2 regions of the Plantactinospora siamensis genome follow, and region 1 is predicted to be linked to the other one. Evidence: riboswitches for the same ligand, from Rfam matches in the RefSeq annotation. Region 1 holds a riboswitch; the other holds the start of a gene.
What was found. A riboswitch is a leader RNA that binds a small molecule or an ion and turns the genes downstream of it on or off. The one in region 1 is predicted to bind thiamine pyrophosphate.
Positions count from the first base shown of each region.

Region 2: linked by a shared signal. The riboswitch ahead of ACFFHU_RS27220 (purine-cytosine permease family protein) and the one ahead of ACFFHU_RS10105 (ECF transporter S component) in region 1 are both predicted to bind thiamine pyrophosphate.

Region 1 is NZ_JBHLUE010000006.1:56,099-63,678, reverse strand. Features, by position in the region: gene ACFFHU_RS10125 (DUF6328 family protein) at 1-488, opposite strand, end outside; gene ACFFHU_RS10120 (sugar isomerase domain-containing protein) at 561-1,310, opposite strand; gene ACFFHU_RS10115 (AAC(3) family N-acetyltransferase) at 1,307-2,149, opposite strand; gene ACFFHU_RS10110 (alpha/beta fold hydrolase) at 2,146-2,991, opposite strand; TPP riboswitch at 3,094-3,200, shown strand; gene ACFFHU_RS10105 (ECF transporter S component) at 3,272-3,862, shown strand; partial or broken gene ACFFHU_RS10100 (ABC transporter ATP-binding protein) at 3,863-5,365, shown strand; gene ACFFHU_RS10095 (energy-coupling factor transporter transmembrane component T family protein) at 5,698-6,501, shown strand; gene ACFFHU_RS10090 (pirin family protein) at 6,621-7,397, opposite strand; gene ACFFHU_RS10085 (thioredoxin reductase) at 7,486-7,580, opposite strand, start outside.
Region 2 is NZ_JBHLUE010000026.1:412,557-420,136, reverse strand. Features, by position in the region: gene ACFFHU_RS27245 (thiamine phosphate synthase) at 1-152, opposite strand, end outside; gene ACFFHU_RS27240 (thiazole synthase) at 164-931, opposite strand; gene thiS (sulfur carrier protein ThiS) at 936-1,136, opposite strand; gene thiO (glycine oxidase ThiO) at 1,133-2,263, opposite strand; gene thiE (thiamine phosphate synthase) at 2,260-2,883, opposite strand; gene ACFFHU_RS27220 (purine-cytosine permease family protein) at 2,880-4,247, opposite strand; TPP riboswitch at 4,241-4,350, opposite strand; gene ACFFHU_RS27215 (class I SAM-dependent methyltransferase) at 4,484-5,095, opposite strand; gene ACFFHU_RS27210 (prenyltransferase) at 5,092-6,231, opposite strand; gene ACFFHU_RS27205 (class I SAM-dependent methyltransferase) at 6,224-6,961, opposite strand; gene ACFFHU_RS27200 (glycosyltransferase family 4 protein) at 6,958-7,580, opposite strand, start outside.

The sequences.
Region 1 (7,580 bases):
GCCTCCTCGTCCGCGAACTCCTCGTCGGCGTCCTCGTCCACCCAGCGGTGCCGGATCGCCGGCATGGCGATCCAGAACGCCACGAACCAGGCGGCGGTGATGGCGGACAGGATGAGCGCCACGGTCTGGTCGAGCAGGAAGTCGGTGATCATGAAGACCGAGCTGACCATGGCCACCAGCGTGAGGTAGAGCCCCCAGGTGGCCACCCGGTGCGCGAACACCACCAGTTCGGGCTTGCGGCCCTGCCGGAACAGCGCGCGGTGGAACGCCACCGGGGAGATGATCAGCGCGGCCGCGCCGGACGCGGCCAGCAGGGCCACGATGTAGACGTCCCGCTGCAGGTCGGTGGTCTTGCCGAACTGGGCGCTGAACGGCAGGGTCAGCAGGAACGCGAAGAGGATCTGGATGCCCGTCTGGGCCACCCGCAGCTCCTGCAGCAGATCGGTGAAGTTGCGCTGCCAGCGCTGCCGGTCACTCTCGTCACCCAACGGACACCTCCGGTTCACCATACGGTCGGAGGAACGTTCCCGAGGGTGCAGCTGGACAAACGCCAGCGAAGATCACGATCCGCGGCGGATCCGCCCGGCGTACCGCTGCTCCAACGCCCGGTTGTGCTCGTCGCCGCCCGCGATGTTGGCCGAGAGATACACCGGCGGCGTCTCCCCGGCCGCCACCATCCGGCCCACGGCCGTCACCACGATCTGCTGGGCCAGCAGCGCCGCGGTGATGGACGAGACCGCGCCCACCGCGCCGCCACCGGGCAGCGGCAGCGCCGCGTCCCCGTACGGGGCGCCGTTGTCCAGCACGACGTCCGCCAGGTCGGCCAGCCGGCGCCCGGACGGGTGCCGGGACGTCATCCCGGCCGAGTGCGCGACCGAGGTGATCGCGATCAGCGGGTGGCCCCGCCCGGTGACCAGGGTGGCCAACTCGACCACCGCGCCGTTCACACCCGAGTTGGAGGCGATCACGAAGAGGTCCCGCGGGTCCACCGGCGCCAGCGCGAGCAGCCGGTGCGCCACCGCGGGATCCCGCTCCAGCGTCGGGCCGAGCACCTCGGCCGGCTCGCCACCGTGCAGCACCAGGTCGCGCAGCGCGATCCGATTGGTCGGCACCAGCCCACCGGCCCGGCCCGCGATCTCCATGGCCAGCGCCTCCGAGTGCCCGGTGCCAAAGGCCTGCACCACGCCGCCGGACCGGACGCAGTCCAGCATCAGGTCGGCGGCGCGCTCCACCCCGGCGCGCTGCTCGCGCGACACCCGGTCCATCGCCCCCGTCACGGCCGCCAGGTAGCCGTCGGCGTCCAACGTCATCCGGTGCTCCCCCTCCGGTCCCCGGTCAGCCAGTGCAGCGCGAAGTCCACGACGGCCCGCTGGTCCATCAGCCGGGCCGGCCCGGCGCCCACCCGGCCCAGCCGGACCGCGCCGGTGGCCTCCAGGTCGGCCCCGAGCCGCGGGAAGATGTCCGAGTCCAGCGCCACGTCCGTCCACCACACCCAGCGCCGCCCGCCGCCGGCGGTCCGGACGGCCGCGCCCAGCCGCTCCCGGGGCGGGTCGGCCCGGCGGTACTCGGCCAGGTGCAGCGACGTGTTCGAGTCGTGCCCGACGCCGAGCAGCAGCACGTCGGCCGACCGCTCATAGAGCCGAGCCAGCGGGGAGGTCTCGCCGAGCATGTCGGCCAGCGGATGCTCCGCCACGATCGACGCCGCGGCCGGCCCCACGGCCGCGAACGACACCTGCGGGTGGTCGCTGCGGTGCGCCCCCGGCGAGGTACGGACCAACTCGGCCAGCGCGCCCATGAAGGTGCTCGGCGTCACCGCCGGGTCGAAGCCCGGCATCTCGGCCCGGATGATCGGCCACCAGTGCTCCGGCACGGGCGGGTTGCGCCACTGCTCGGGATCCGAGTTCTCCGAGGTGTGCGTGGGCACCACCAGGGTGCCCTCCGGGCCCAGCGCGTCGCGCAGCGCCAGCGCCACCGTGTGGGCGCCGCCGCAGACGTACCCGAGCGCCCGCAGCGAGGCGTGCACCAGCAACACCGAGCCGGGGCGCACGCCGAGCGAGCGCAGATCCGCCGCGAGCGTGGCCCGGGTGTGCGGCACGGTCTGCGCGGTCGCCGCCGGGCCGTGCCCGTGGCGGTCGTCCCCGAGCGTCACGCCGCACCGACCCGGGCCAGGATGGCCGCGGCCAGCGGCTCGGGCGCCTCGTCGGGAATCCAGTGCGACACGCCGGGCAGCTCCACCAGGCGGTAGTCACCGGTGACGTACCCGGCACAGGCCATCGCCGCGGTCCGGCCGATCGCCACGTCGCCGTCGCTCCAGACGTACGTGCTGGGCACCGGCACCGGCCCGGTGCCGGCGAAGTCCCGCGTCGACATGGCCCGGTACCAGTTGAGCGCCGCGGTCAGCGCCGCCCGGTCGCGCATCGGGCGTGCGTACGTCTCCACCCGGTCCCGGCCGACCCCGGCGAGCATCCGCCGCAGCGCCGCGGCGTCCAGCGCCAGCAGCACGCTCTCGGCCTTGCCGGGCCGGCGGAACAGCGAGATGTACGACGAGCGGACCTTCTGCCCGGGGTCGGTGCTCAACGCCCGGACCATGGCGCCCGGGTGCGGCACCGAGACCGCGGTGAGGGTGCGGACCCGGTCCGGGTGCCGGGCGGCCACCTGCCAGGCCACCAGCGCGCCCCAGTCGTGCCCGACCAGGTGCGCGGTCGGCAGGTCGAGCCCGTCGAGGACCGCCACGATGTCGGCCACCAGCTCGACCGACGCGTACGCCTCGACCGCCTCGGGCCGGGCGCCCGGCGAGTAGCCGCGCTGGTCGAGGGCGTACGTGCGCAGCCCGGCGGCGTGCAGCCGGGGCGCCACCCCGGACCACTCGGCGCTGTGCTGCGGGAAGCCGTGCAGCAGCAGCACCGGTTCGCCGCCGGCCGGGCCGCCCGCGTACACGTCGAAGGTGAGACCGCGGGCGTCGAGCCGGAGGTCCGGCGGTTCGGGGCGCACGCTGCGGAGCGTACCGAGCACCGCTGGGGCCCGCACGGGGCGATTACCGGCGTCCTTCCTTTTCGGCCAGGTCAGCGGGTGCTAGCGTTGGCGAGACAAGTTCACATCCGACAGGGGAGCGCACAGCGCTGAGAGTGCGGGCCGACGCCCGCAGACCCTCGAACCTGATCTGGGTAATGCCAGCGCAGGGAGTTCGGTCGACCTCCAGCCGCGCCGCGGTCCGGGCCAGCCCGGGCGCGGCGTGCGTCTTGCCTGGTTCCGACGAACTGGGAGGCACACCATGAGCACATCCGCCGACCCGCGCCCGGGCTGGCGCACGGTGGACATCGTCGTGGCCGCGGTGCTCGGGGTCGCGTTCGGCGTCGTCTTCTGGGCCTGGGGCCTGCTCTGGAACGGGCCGGCCGACGCCATCCCGCTGCCCGGCCGGGCCCTGCTGTACGGCGTCTGGCTGGTGCCCGCGGTGCTCGGGGCGCTGGTGATCCGCAAGCCCGGAGCGGCGTTCTTCACGCTCACCGTGGCGGCCCTGGTCTCGGTGGCGCTCGGCTCCAGCTGGGGCTGGACCCTGGTGGTGCAGGGACCGCTCGAGGCGGCCGCCGGCGAGTTGGCCTTCGCGCTGTTCGGCTACCGGGTCTACCGGCTGCCCGTGGCGCTGCTCTCGGCCGCGCTGGCCGGGTTCGCCGCCGCGCTCTACGACGTCTTCGTCTGGTACCCGGACACCGCCTGGGGCAGCTTCCGGATCCCGTACCTGGCGCTCACCGTGCTCAGCTCCGTCGTGGTGGCCGGCTTCGGCAGCGTGGCGCTGACCCGCGCGCTGGCCGACACCGGGGTGCTGGACCGGTTCCCGGCCGGCCGCGAGCGGGCCGCGATCTGAGTGGCCGGACCGGGCGTCCCCGCCGCGGTCGAGCTGCGCGGCTTCGGCTGGCGGCACGCCGGCCGGCGGGCCTGGGCGGTACGCGGTGTCGACCTGCGGGTCGAGGCCGGCGAGCGGGTCCTGCTGCTCGGCGAGTCGGGGGCCGGCAAGAGCACCCTGCTGGCCGCGCTCGCCGGCCTGCTGGCCGCCGACTCGGGCGAGCAGGAGGGGACGGTACGCGTCGACGGCCGCGACCCGGCCGCCGCCCGGGACCGGGTGGGCATCGTCTTCCAGGATCCGCAGTCCCAGCTCGTCCTCGGCCGGGCCGGCGACGACGTGGCGTTCGGGCTGGAGAACCGCGGCGTGCCGGCGGCCGAGATCTGGCCCCGGGTGACCGAGGCGCTGCGCCGGGTCGGCTTCCCGTACGGCCCCGACCGGCCGACCTCGGCCCTGTCCGGCGGGGAGCAGCAGCGGCTGGCGCTGGCCGGCGCGCTGGCCACCCGGCCCCGGCTGCTGCTGCTCGACGAGCCGACCGCCAACCTCGATCCGGCCGGCGCGGCCCTGGTCCGCGAGGCCGTCGCCGCGGCGCACCGTGGCGACACCGCGCTGATCCTCGTCGAGCACCGGGTGGCCGAGGCGCTTCCGCTGGTCGACCGGGTGGTGGTGCTGTCGGCCGGCGGCGGCGTCCGGGCCGACGGTCCGCCCGACGCGGTCTTCGAGGCGTACGGGCCGGAGCTGGCCGCGGCCGGGGTGTGGGTGCCGGGACACCGCGTGCCGGACCGCCGGTCCCGGCGACCGGCCGGCGCGCCGCTGCTGCGCGCCGAGCGGCTGGCGCTGCCGGGCCGGCTCGCGCCGGTGGACCTCACCGTCCGGGCCGGCGAGGCGCTCGCGGTGCTCGGCCCGAACGGCGCCGGCAAGTCCACTCTCGCGCTGCTGCTCGGCGGGCTGCTCCGCCCCGGCGCCGGCCGGGTGGTGGCCGCACCGGCCCTGACCGGCGAGCCCGGCGCGGCACTCCGCGCCGGTGGCGCCGCACCGGCGGCCGGCGCCCTCGGCGCGACGGGCGCGACTCGGCCGGGGCGCCGAGGGCGGTCCGGCGGCGGCGCCTCCCCGCACCGCTGGCGCGCGCCGGTGCTCGCCGCCCGCATCGGCTCGGTGTTCCAGAACCCGGAGCACCAGTTCGTCACCCGGACGGTGGCCGACGAGCTGGCCCTCGGCCCGCGCCGCACCGGCAGGACCGGCGAGCAGGTTCGGATTGTCGTGGCCGAGCTGCTGGAACGGCTACGCCTGGACCGGTTGGCCGGCGCCAACCCGTACACGCTCTCCGGCGGCGAGGCGCGGCGGCTGAGCGTGGCGACGGCGCTGGCCACCGCGCCCGCCCTGCTGGTCTGCGACGAGCCGACCTTCGGCCAGGACCGGCGCACCTGGCTGGAGCTGGTGGACCTGCTCGCCGGACTGCGCGACGAGGGGCACGGCATCGTGGCGGTGACCCACGACCGGGACTTCGTCGCGGCGCTGGCGGACCGGTGCCTGCCGCTCGCCCCGGGCGGCGCCTCGGACCCCGACCCGCCCGCCGACGCCGACGCCGACCCGCCCGCCGACGCCGACCCGCCCGCCGACGCCGGCCCGCCTGCGGACCCCGACTCGGCCGCCAGCATCCGGACCTCGACGTCGGCCGGCACGGAGACTCAGGCCGCGACCCGCCGCCCGTCCCTCGGCGCCGGGACCCCGGCCGCATCCGGCCCGTGCAGCACGGAGACCCCGGCCTCCGCCGGAACGGGTACCTCGGCGTCCGCGGGCGCGGAGGCCTCCGCCGCGACCGGCCGCCCGTCCGATGCGGTCAAGGGCGGGGTGCGGCGATGATCGGGGTCCCGACGGCGGGCGCGGCCCCGACGGCGCCGCTGGCCCGCCGGAACCCGGTGGCCAAGCTGGCGGCCGCCCTGCTCTTCTCGGCGGTCCTGGTGGCCAGCCTCGATCCGCTGACGCCCGCGCTGGCCATCGCGGTCGAGCTGGCCGTGGCACCGGCCTTCGGACTCCGGTACGCCGACCTGGCCCGCCGGGGCTGGCCGCTGCTGGCCAGCGTGGCCGGACTGACCCTCACGCTGGTGCTGTTCGCGGCCGACCGCTCCGGCGTCCTGCTGGCCCGGCTCGGCCCGGTCGAGCTGACCAGCGGGGTGCTGCTGACCGCGCTCGGTCTGGGGCTCCGGCTGGTCGCGGTGGCCCTGCCCGGGGTTCTGGTGTTCGCCAGCACCGACCCCACCGATCTGGCCGACGCGCTGATCCAGAACGCCAAGGCGCCGGCCCGGTTCGCGATCGGCACCCTCGCCGCATTCCGGCTGGTGCCGCTGCTCGGGGCCGAGTGGCAGATGATCAGCATGGCGCGCCGGGCCCGCGGGGTGGACGCCGGGCGCAACCCGGTGGCCCGGGTACGGCTGTTCGGCTCCACGGCGTTCGCCCTGCTGGTCGGCGCCATCCGCCGGGGCACCCGGCTGGCCACCGCGATGGACGCCCGCGGCTTCGACGGCCGCACGCCCCGCACGGTCGCCCGGCCGCAACGCTTCGGCCCGGCCGACGGTCTGCTGGTGGCCGGCGCCGCCGCGCTGGCCGGCGCCGCGCTCGCGGTGAGCGTGCTCGCCGGCACCTTCCGCCCGCTGCTCGGATAGCCGCAGGGAAGGGTCCCCTGTTGACCCACTGGCCCCGCCGGCAGCTGGGCCCTGCCGGCAGCTGGGCCCTGCCGGCAGGCGGGCCCCGCCGGCGGCGCGGCTCGGGTTCCGGCGCCGGCTCAACCGTCGCCGAACGTCGCGTGCATCTCCCAGACGAGGATCTCGGCCGGTTCGGTGGCCACCACCCGCTGGCCGCCGGCGGCGGTGATCCGGGCCGCGTCACCGACCGCCAGCTCGCCGGTGCCCTCCAGCATGACCGCGCCGACCGGCACGTACAGGTGCAGGAACGGCGCGTCCGGCAGGGTGACCTCGTCCCCGGGCGGGAGCCGGGCGGCGTGCAGGGTGGCGTACCGGTTCCGGATCCGGATCGCCGCCTCGCCGTCGTGCCGGTCCATCCCGGACGCCACCGGCACCAGGCCGCCGAGCAGCAGCTCGGCGGAGATCTCGAGCTGCTCGTACCCGGGGTCGACGTCGGGTTCGTCGGGCAGCACCCACATCTGGACGAACCGGACCGGGTCCGCGTGCGGCTCGGCGCCGGAGACCCGCCAGGCGTCGTTCTTCTCCGAGTGCAGGATCCCGGTGCCGGCACTCATCCGCTGAGCCAGCCCGGGGTAGATCACGCCGGCGTGCCCGGTGGAATCCTGGTGTACGAGCGAGCCGCGCAGCACCCAGGTGACGATCTCCATGTCCTGGTGCGGGTGGGTCTCGAAGCCGGTGCCCGGCAGCACCACGTCGTCGTTGTTCACCAGCAGCAGGCCGTGGTGGGTGTTGCCCGGGTCGTAGTGCCGGGAAAACGAGAACGAGTGCCGGGAGTCCAACCAGGACAGTCGGGTGGCGAAGCGCTCGTCGGCGCGGCGCACCGCCACCGACGGGGACAGCGCCATCGCACCGGTCATTGCGTGCCTCCCGGTCGGGCGCGGCCCGGCGCCGCACCGGGCACAGCGCGCCCCGGCGCCGCACCGGGCACGCCGCGCCCCGGCGCCGTCACGGCGCGCCTCCCGGGGTGCCGGCGGACGGGCTCCAGGCCAGCGCCGGCTCGCCCCCGGCCAGCTCGGCGATCTCCCCGACCGGCGCGGTCG
Region 2 (7,580 bases), on a different contig from region 1:
ATCCGGCACAGTGCGGCCGCGTACCGGTCCCGGGTGTCGCGCGGCAGGTCGCGGGCGCGCAGCACCACCGCGCGGGCGCCGGACCGGACGGCCTCGGCCACGATCGCGGGCAGCCGGTCGCCGGCGGTGGCGGCGTCGGCGATGGTGAGCAACCGGGGCAGCGTCACAGCTCCGGCAGCCCGTCGGGCTGGGTGGAGGCGCGCGCGTGCCAGCGCCGAGGGATGCGGCCGGCCCGGTACGCGAGCCGGCCGGCCCGGACGGCGTCCCGCATGGCGGTGGCCATCAGCTCCGGGTCGCGGGCCCGGGTGACGGCGCTGGCCAGCAGCACCGCGTCGCAGCCCAGCTCCATGGCCAGCGCCGCGTCGGAGGCCGTGCCGATGCCCGCGTCGAGCACCACCGGCACGGTGACCGACTCGCGGATCAGCGCGATGTTGTGCGGGTTGCGGATGCCGAGCCCGCTGCCGATGGGCGAGCCGAGCGGCATCACGGCAGCGCAGCCCAGGTCGGCGAGGCGGCGGGCGGTGATCGGGTCGTCGCTGGTGTAGGGCAGCACGGTGAAGCCGTCCGCCACCAGCTGCTCGGCCGCGTCGAGCAGCTCGACCGGGTCCGGCAGCAGGGTGTGCTCGTCGCCGATGACCTCGAGCTTGACCCATGAGGTGTCGAAGGCCTCGCGGGCCAGCCTGGCGGTGAGCACCGCCTCCCGGGCCGTCGCGCAACCGGCGGTGTTGGGCAGCAGCCGCACCTTGGCCCGGTCGAGCACGTCCAGCAGCGGTCCGCCGGCGGCCGCCTCGACCCGGCGCAGCGCCACGGTGACCAGCTCGGCGCCGGCGGCGGCGATCGACCGGTCCAGCACCTCCAGGCTCGGTACGCCGCCGGTGCCGAGCAGCAGCCGGGACCGGAACTCCACCCCGGCGATGATCAGCGGGTCCATGCCGTCACCCGCCCGCGACCGGAGTGAGCACCTCGACGACGTCCGCCTCGACCAGCGCGGTGCCGTCCCAGTCCCCGCGCGGCACCACCTCGCCGTTGCGGGCCACCGCGATGCGGCGCCGGTCCGGGGCGTACCGGCGGACGAGATCGCCCACGGTGGCGCCGTCGGCCATGTCGGTGGCGGTTCCGTTGAGGGTCACGGTCATCGGGTCGTCCCTTCCGGACGCGGAGCGGGAAAGCGGTCGGGCCCGAACCCGGCCGCGACGGCCGGCAGGGCGCCGTCGGCGAGCAGCGCGGCGATCGCGTCGGCGGTCACCGGGGTGAGCAGGATCCCGTTCCGGTAGTGGCCGGTGGCCAGCACCAGGCCGGGAAGGTGGCCGGGGCCGAGCAGCGGGGCGTTGTCCGGGGTGCCGGGGCGGAACCGGACCACGGTCTCGGTCAGCTCCAGCTCGGTGACCGCCGGCACGACCTCGATGGCGTCCCGCAGCAGTTGGTACACGGCGCCGGCCGCGACGGCCGGGTCGAAGCCCTTCTCCTCCACCGTGGCGCCGACCACGATCTCGCCGCCGGGCAGCGGGACGAGGTAGACGGAGTTGCCCCGGACCAGCGCCCGGACCGTGCCGCCGAGGAGATCGGCGGCGCCGCGCAGCCGCAGCACCAGACCCTTGACCGGTCGTACGGGCAGCGGCGGCAACCCGGGCAGGGTTCCGCTGCCGGCGCCCAGCGCCAGGACCACCGTGCCGCCGCGCAGGCTCGTACCGCCGGACAGCCGGAGCCCCGCGGCCCGGCCGCCCTCGACGGCGAGCGCGGTGACGCGGCCGGTTTCGATCCGTACGCCGGCGTCCAGGGCCGCGGTCCGCAGCGCCGCCCGCAGCGCCCGGGCATCCACGGAGTGGTCCGCCGGGACGTGCAGCGCGCCGCGCAGCCGCGGGGTGAGCGCCGGTTCCCGGCGTCGGGCCTGACCGGGGGTGAGCCGCTCGGCCGGCAGCTCGAGCTCCCGGTGGAAGCGGTGCAGGTCGTCCAGCGCCCGCATGTCGTCGGCGTCGAAGCCGACCTGCAGGGTGCCGGCGGTGCGCAGCGGCACCTCGATGCCGGTGGCGTCCCGCAGGTCGGCCACGAACCGCGGGAACAGCCGCAGGGACGCCAGGCCGAGCCGCAGCAGCGGCTCCTCGCCGTACCCGGCCTCGGCCACCGGCGCCAGCATGCCGGCGGCCGCCTGCCAGGCGCCGGCGCTGCCGTCGTCGACCACGGTGACGGCGAGGCCGCGCCGGGCGCACCGCCAGGCCACGGCCAGGCCGATCGGCCCGCCGCCGGCGACCAGCACGTCGGTCATGCCTCCCCCAGCGCGTCGAGCAGGGACCCGGTCGCGGCGGCCGGGTCGGCCGCGTCGGAGACCGCGCCCACCACGGCCACCCCGTACGCCCCGGCGGCGAGCACCGGCCGGACCCGATCGGCGGTGATGCCGCCGATCGCGATGACCGGCACGTCGACCGCGCGGGCCACCGCGCCGACGCCGGCCGGCCCGATCGGCGTCGGCAGCCCCGCCTTGGTGCTCGTGCCGTACGCCGGACCCACCCCCAGGTAGTCCACGCCCTCGGCCACCAGCCGCGCCGCCCGCCCCGGCTCCCGGGCCGTGCCGCCGATCAGGTGGCCCGGGCCCACCAGCCGGCGGACCGCGGCCACCGGCAGGTCGTCCGCGCCGAGGTGGGTGCCGTGCGCGCCGATCGCCAGGGCGAGGTCGGGCCGGTCGTTGACGACGCAGACGGTGCCGTGCCGGGCGCAGATCGCCATCAGCCGGGTGCCCAGGTCGTACAGCTCGCGGTCGGTGCGGCCCTTGACCCGCAGCTGGATCACCGGCGCGCCCGCCTCGACCGCCCGGGTCGCGACGCCGAGCGCGTCCCGGCCGGCGCGGGCGTCGGTGAGCACGTGCAGCCGGCCCAGCGGCGGACTCATGCCGGCCGCTCGGGCGTCGCGCGGCGGACCACGGCGGGCAGGCTGACCACGGCCGTCAGCGCGGCCGCCACGACGAGGCTCACCAGCGACGCCGACCAGCCGTTGGCCGGGTCGATGCCGAGATCCGCCTGCCACCGTCCCCACCAGGCCGTCCACCCGGCCGCGGCGCCGGCCAGCGCCGAGGGCAGGGTGAGCTGGTAGGCCACGAATCCGGCGGCCCACGGCACCAGCAGCACCGGCCGGGCGCGGGCTCGGTCGGAAGTGTCCCAGGCGCCGCGGGGCACGAGGAAGTACCGGACCACGAAGACGCCGACCAGCGGCACGAAGGTGGCGCCGATGAGGAACAGGAACGGCTCGTACGAGAGCACGTCCAGGGTGAACGCCAGCAGCGTGGCCAGCGCGCCGACCAGCGCCGCGAGGATCCGCCGGTCCAGCCGGGCGGCGATGTTCTGCGCGGACAGGGCCGTCGAGTAGATGTTCGCGAACGCCTCGTCGAGCTCGACGACCACGAGCACGCCCACGGCCACCGCGCCGAGCGGCACGGCCAGCAGCGCGCCGATCACGTCCAGCCCGGCCGCCCGGTACGCGGACAGCGCCAGCACGCCGAGGGCGAAGAAGGCCACGGTGGCCAGGCCGTACCCGACGGTGGCGCCGGTGAAGGCGGTGCGCGGGCCGCGGGCGTGCCGGGTGTAGTCGGCCACCAGCGGGAACCAGGACACCGGCAGCGCCACGACGATGTCGGCCGCGGTCCAGAACGAGGTGGCGCCGCCGGACCCGGCCGGCGCGATCGGATGGGTGAGCACGTCGACGAACAGGTAGGCGGTGCAGGCCAGCGCGGCCCAGACGGCGTACCGGGCGAGCACCCGCACGGCGCCGAGCGGGCGCAGCGCCATGAGCGTGGCCGCCACGCCCGCGGCCAGCACGAAGGGCCAGCGCGGCAGGTGCAGCGCCCGCGCGGCGGCCTCGGCGATGACCCAGATCTCGAAGGTGGCCCAGCCGACGCACTGGACCAGGTTGAGCGCCGTCGGCAGGTAGGAGACCCGGCGGCCGAGCAGGCCGCGCAGCAGGACCATCATCGGTACGCCCTCGCGGGCCCCGGCCGCGGCGCCGAGGCCGAGCAGCACCGAGCCGATGGCCGCGCCCACCACGATGGCGGCCATGCTGACCCAGAGCGGTCGCCCGGGCAGCACCACGAATGAGGCCGCCACCGGCAGCAGCAGGCTGATGCCCAGGTTGCCCCAGAAGCCGAGGACGTCGCGCAGGCCGAACGGCCGCGGCGCCGGCTCGGTCAGGGTGAGCGGGGCGTCGCCGTCACGCGCGGTCGGCGCCGCGTCGCGGCCCACGGACGAAACAGGGGTGGCCATCGCATGCTCCCTACGCCGGCATTACCCGGACAGGTTCCAGCGGTCGGCGGCAGGTTCGTCCGCCCTCTCAGCCCGGTCATCCCCGAGCTCCCGTGAGCCTGCTGGCGAACCGGCAGGCTCTGATGGCGGCAACTCTACGCCACCCGGCCGCCGCTGTCCGACGCCGCCGCCCGCCGACGCCGCTCGCCGGCGCCGTCGCTCTGGGGCGGCGCCGCCGGCGGCCGGTCGGGGGCGCGTCAGGCGCGGCGCAGCACCCGCAGCGAGCCGTGCACGGCCAGCTGCGCGAAGTCGCCGGACCCGAGGGCGGTCCGTACCACGTGCCAGGGCGCCTGGCCGCCGTCGGCCGGGTCCGGGAAGACGTCGTGGACCAACAGCAGACCACCGGGTACGAGGTGCCGGGCGAACGCGTGAAAGTCGTGCTGGGCCACGTCCTCGGTGTGGTTGCCGTCGAGGAACAGCAGCCGCAGCGGCGCCGACCACCAGCGGGCCACCAGCTGGGTCGGGGCCACGACCGGGCTCACCACGTCGGCCAGGTGGTCGTCGAGGACCCGCCGGAAGGCGGGCAGGGTGTCGAGCCGGCCGGTCCGGGGGTCGACCAATGCACGGTCGTGATAGTCCCAGCCCGGTTGGTTCTCCTCGGAACCGTGGTGATGGTCGACGGTCACCAGGCAGGCGCCGACCGAGCGGGCCGCGTCGGCGAGGATCAGCGTCGACTTGCCGCAGTACGTGCCGATCTCCAGCCAGGTGCCCGCGGCCGCCTCCCGGGCGGCCGCGTGCAGGGCCTCCCCCTCGTCCGCCGGCATGAACCCGGGCACCGCGGCCACCAGCCGGGCCAGCTCCGGGTTCACGGCGCCACCCCCTGCCCGGCGAGGTCGTACCGGGGCTCGGCGTCGGGCGGGCAGCCGCAGCCGGCCACCGGGGTCCGCGCGGCCCGGGCCATCGCACCGGCGTCGGCGAACACGGCCGCGCCCGGTGAGGTGCGTGACAGCGCGTCGGCGGCGAGCAGCACCGCGGCCGCCGTCCAGGTTGGACGCTCGTCCGGCCAGGCGACCCGGTCGTCCACCACGTACCCCATCTGGTAGCCGCCGTCCGGGTCGCGCAGCCGCTGCACGTCCCGGAACAGCCGGTGTGCCCGCGGATCGCCCACGGCGTCGAGCGCCAGCACCAGCTCGCAGGTCTCCGCGACGGTCACCCAGGGCCGGTCGGCCACGCACCGCACCCCCCAGGCCGGCCAGACGAAGGTGTCCCAGCCGTCGGCCAGGCGTTGCCGGGCCGCGCCGCCGCGGCAGGCGCCGCCGAGCACCGGGTAGTACCAGTCCATCGACCAGCGGGACCGGTCGGCGAACCGGCCCGGATGGTGGCGTACGGCGTGCGCGAGCCGGGCGGCCGCGGCATGCCAGGGTCGCGGGTCCGCGCCCACCGTGCCGGCGATGAGGCTGGCGCTGTGCACCGACTGCACCGCGCTGGCGCTGCCGGTGAGCAGCGCGAAGTCCTCGGTCTGGCCGCGGCGGTTGACCGCCCAGGCCAGCTCGCCGGTCGGCCGCTGGGCGGCCAGCACGAACTCCGTGAGCCGCCGGACGGTCGGCCACATCGCGTCGAGGAAGCCGCGGTCGCGGGTCACGAGGTAGTGGTGCCACACCCCCACGGCCAGGTAGGCGCACTGGTTGGTGTCGGCCGCCGGGTCCTCCACCACGTCGCCGCGCACCAGCATCGGCCAGGACCCGTCCGGCCGCTGGGTACGGGCGCTGTACGCGTACGCCCGCTCCGCCTCGGCCCGCAGCCCGCTCGCGGACAGCGCCATGGCCGACTCCACGTGGTCCCACGGGTCGAGCGGCCCGTCGGCGGTGCTGGGGATGCCGCCGTCCGGGCGTTGCTGCGCGGCGATGAAGCCGGCCGTGGCGCGCAACTGCGGCCCGCTCAGCGCGGCCGGCCTGTCCGGCGCGGCCCGTCCGTGCGGCGCGGTCCGCCCGTCCGGATCAGGCATCGGCCGGCTTGCGGACGTAGAGCACCAGGCTCTTGCCGAGCGCCGGGTTGAGGGCACGCTCGGTCCACCGGGTGGTCCGCGGCGCCCGCATCAGGTCCCAGACCAGCAGTCGGTGGTAGGCCCGCACGGGCGCCACGTCCCGGTCCACGCCCACCGCGCACTTGAGCCACCAGTACGGCGAGTGCAGCGCGTGCGCGTGGTGGTGACGGCCGGCGGCCCGCAGCCCCGCCCCGCCCAGCCGGTCGGTCAGCTCCGCTCGGCGGTAGATGCGCACGTGCCCACCCTCGTTGGCGTGGTAGGCGTCGGACAGCAGCCAGCACACCCGCTCCGGCCACCAGCGCGGCACCGTCACCGCGGCCAGCCCGCCCGGGCGCAGCACCCGGGCGATCTCCCCGATGGCCGCGGTGTCCGCCACGATGTGCTCCAGCACCTCGGCCGCGATCACCCGGTCGAAGCTGGCGTCCGGAAACGGCATGCGCCGCGCGTCACCCTGCACGGTCGTGGCCCGGGCCAACGGTCCGGCCGGGCCCACCCGACCCGCCTCGCCGGTCTCGGCCATCGCCCCGAACATCCCGCCGACCGCGCGCAGGTCGTCGGCGTTGGTGTCGAAGGCGGTGACGTGGGCGCCCCGCCGGTACGCCTCGAAGGCGTGCCGGCCGGCGCCGCAGCCCACGTCGAGCAGCCGCTGGCCGGGCCGGACGTCCAGCCGGCGGTAGTCGACGGTGATCATGCGGCCGCCGGGCAGCCGGAATCGGCGTCGACCGGGGCGGGTCCGGCGGCGGTCGGGACCGGCCCGGTGGCGGGCGCCGGGCTCGGGACGGCGGGCGCCGCTGCGACGGGGTGGCCGGCGATTTCGGCGTACAGCTCGGCCGTGGCCCGGGCGACCGCCGGCCAGCCGTAGCCGGCCAGCACCCGGCGCCGGCCCTCGGCGCCGAGGTCGGCGCAGGCCCGGGGGTCGGCCAGCAGCTCGGCCAGCGCCGCCGCCAGCGCCTCGGCGTCGCCGGGCGGCACGAGCGTCCCGCACCGGCGGTCGCCGCCGAGCAGCTCGGGCAGGGCGCCCACATTGGACGCCACCACCGGTGTCGCGCAGGCCAGGGCCTCCACGGCCGGCAGCGAGAACCCCTCGTACCGGGACGGGACCGCCAGCGCCTGGGCGGAGCCGAGCAGCTCGGCCAGCTCGGTGTCCGGCAGGCCGCTGACGAACCGGACCCGACCGGCCAGGTCCGCCCGCTGGACGGCCCGGGCCGTGGCCGGGCTCGCCGTGCCCACCACGACCAGCTCGCGCAGCACGGTGGGCGGCACCCGGCGGACCGCGTCGATCAGCACGTCCATCCCCTTCATCGGGGCGT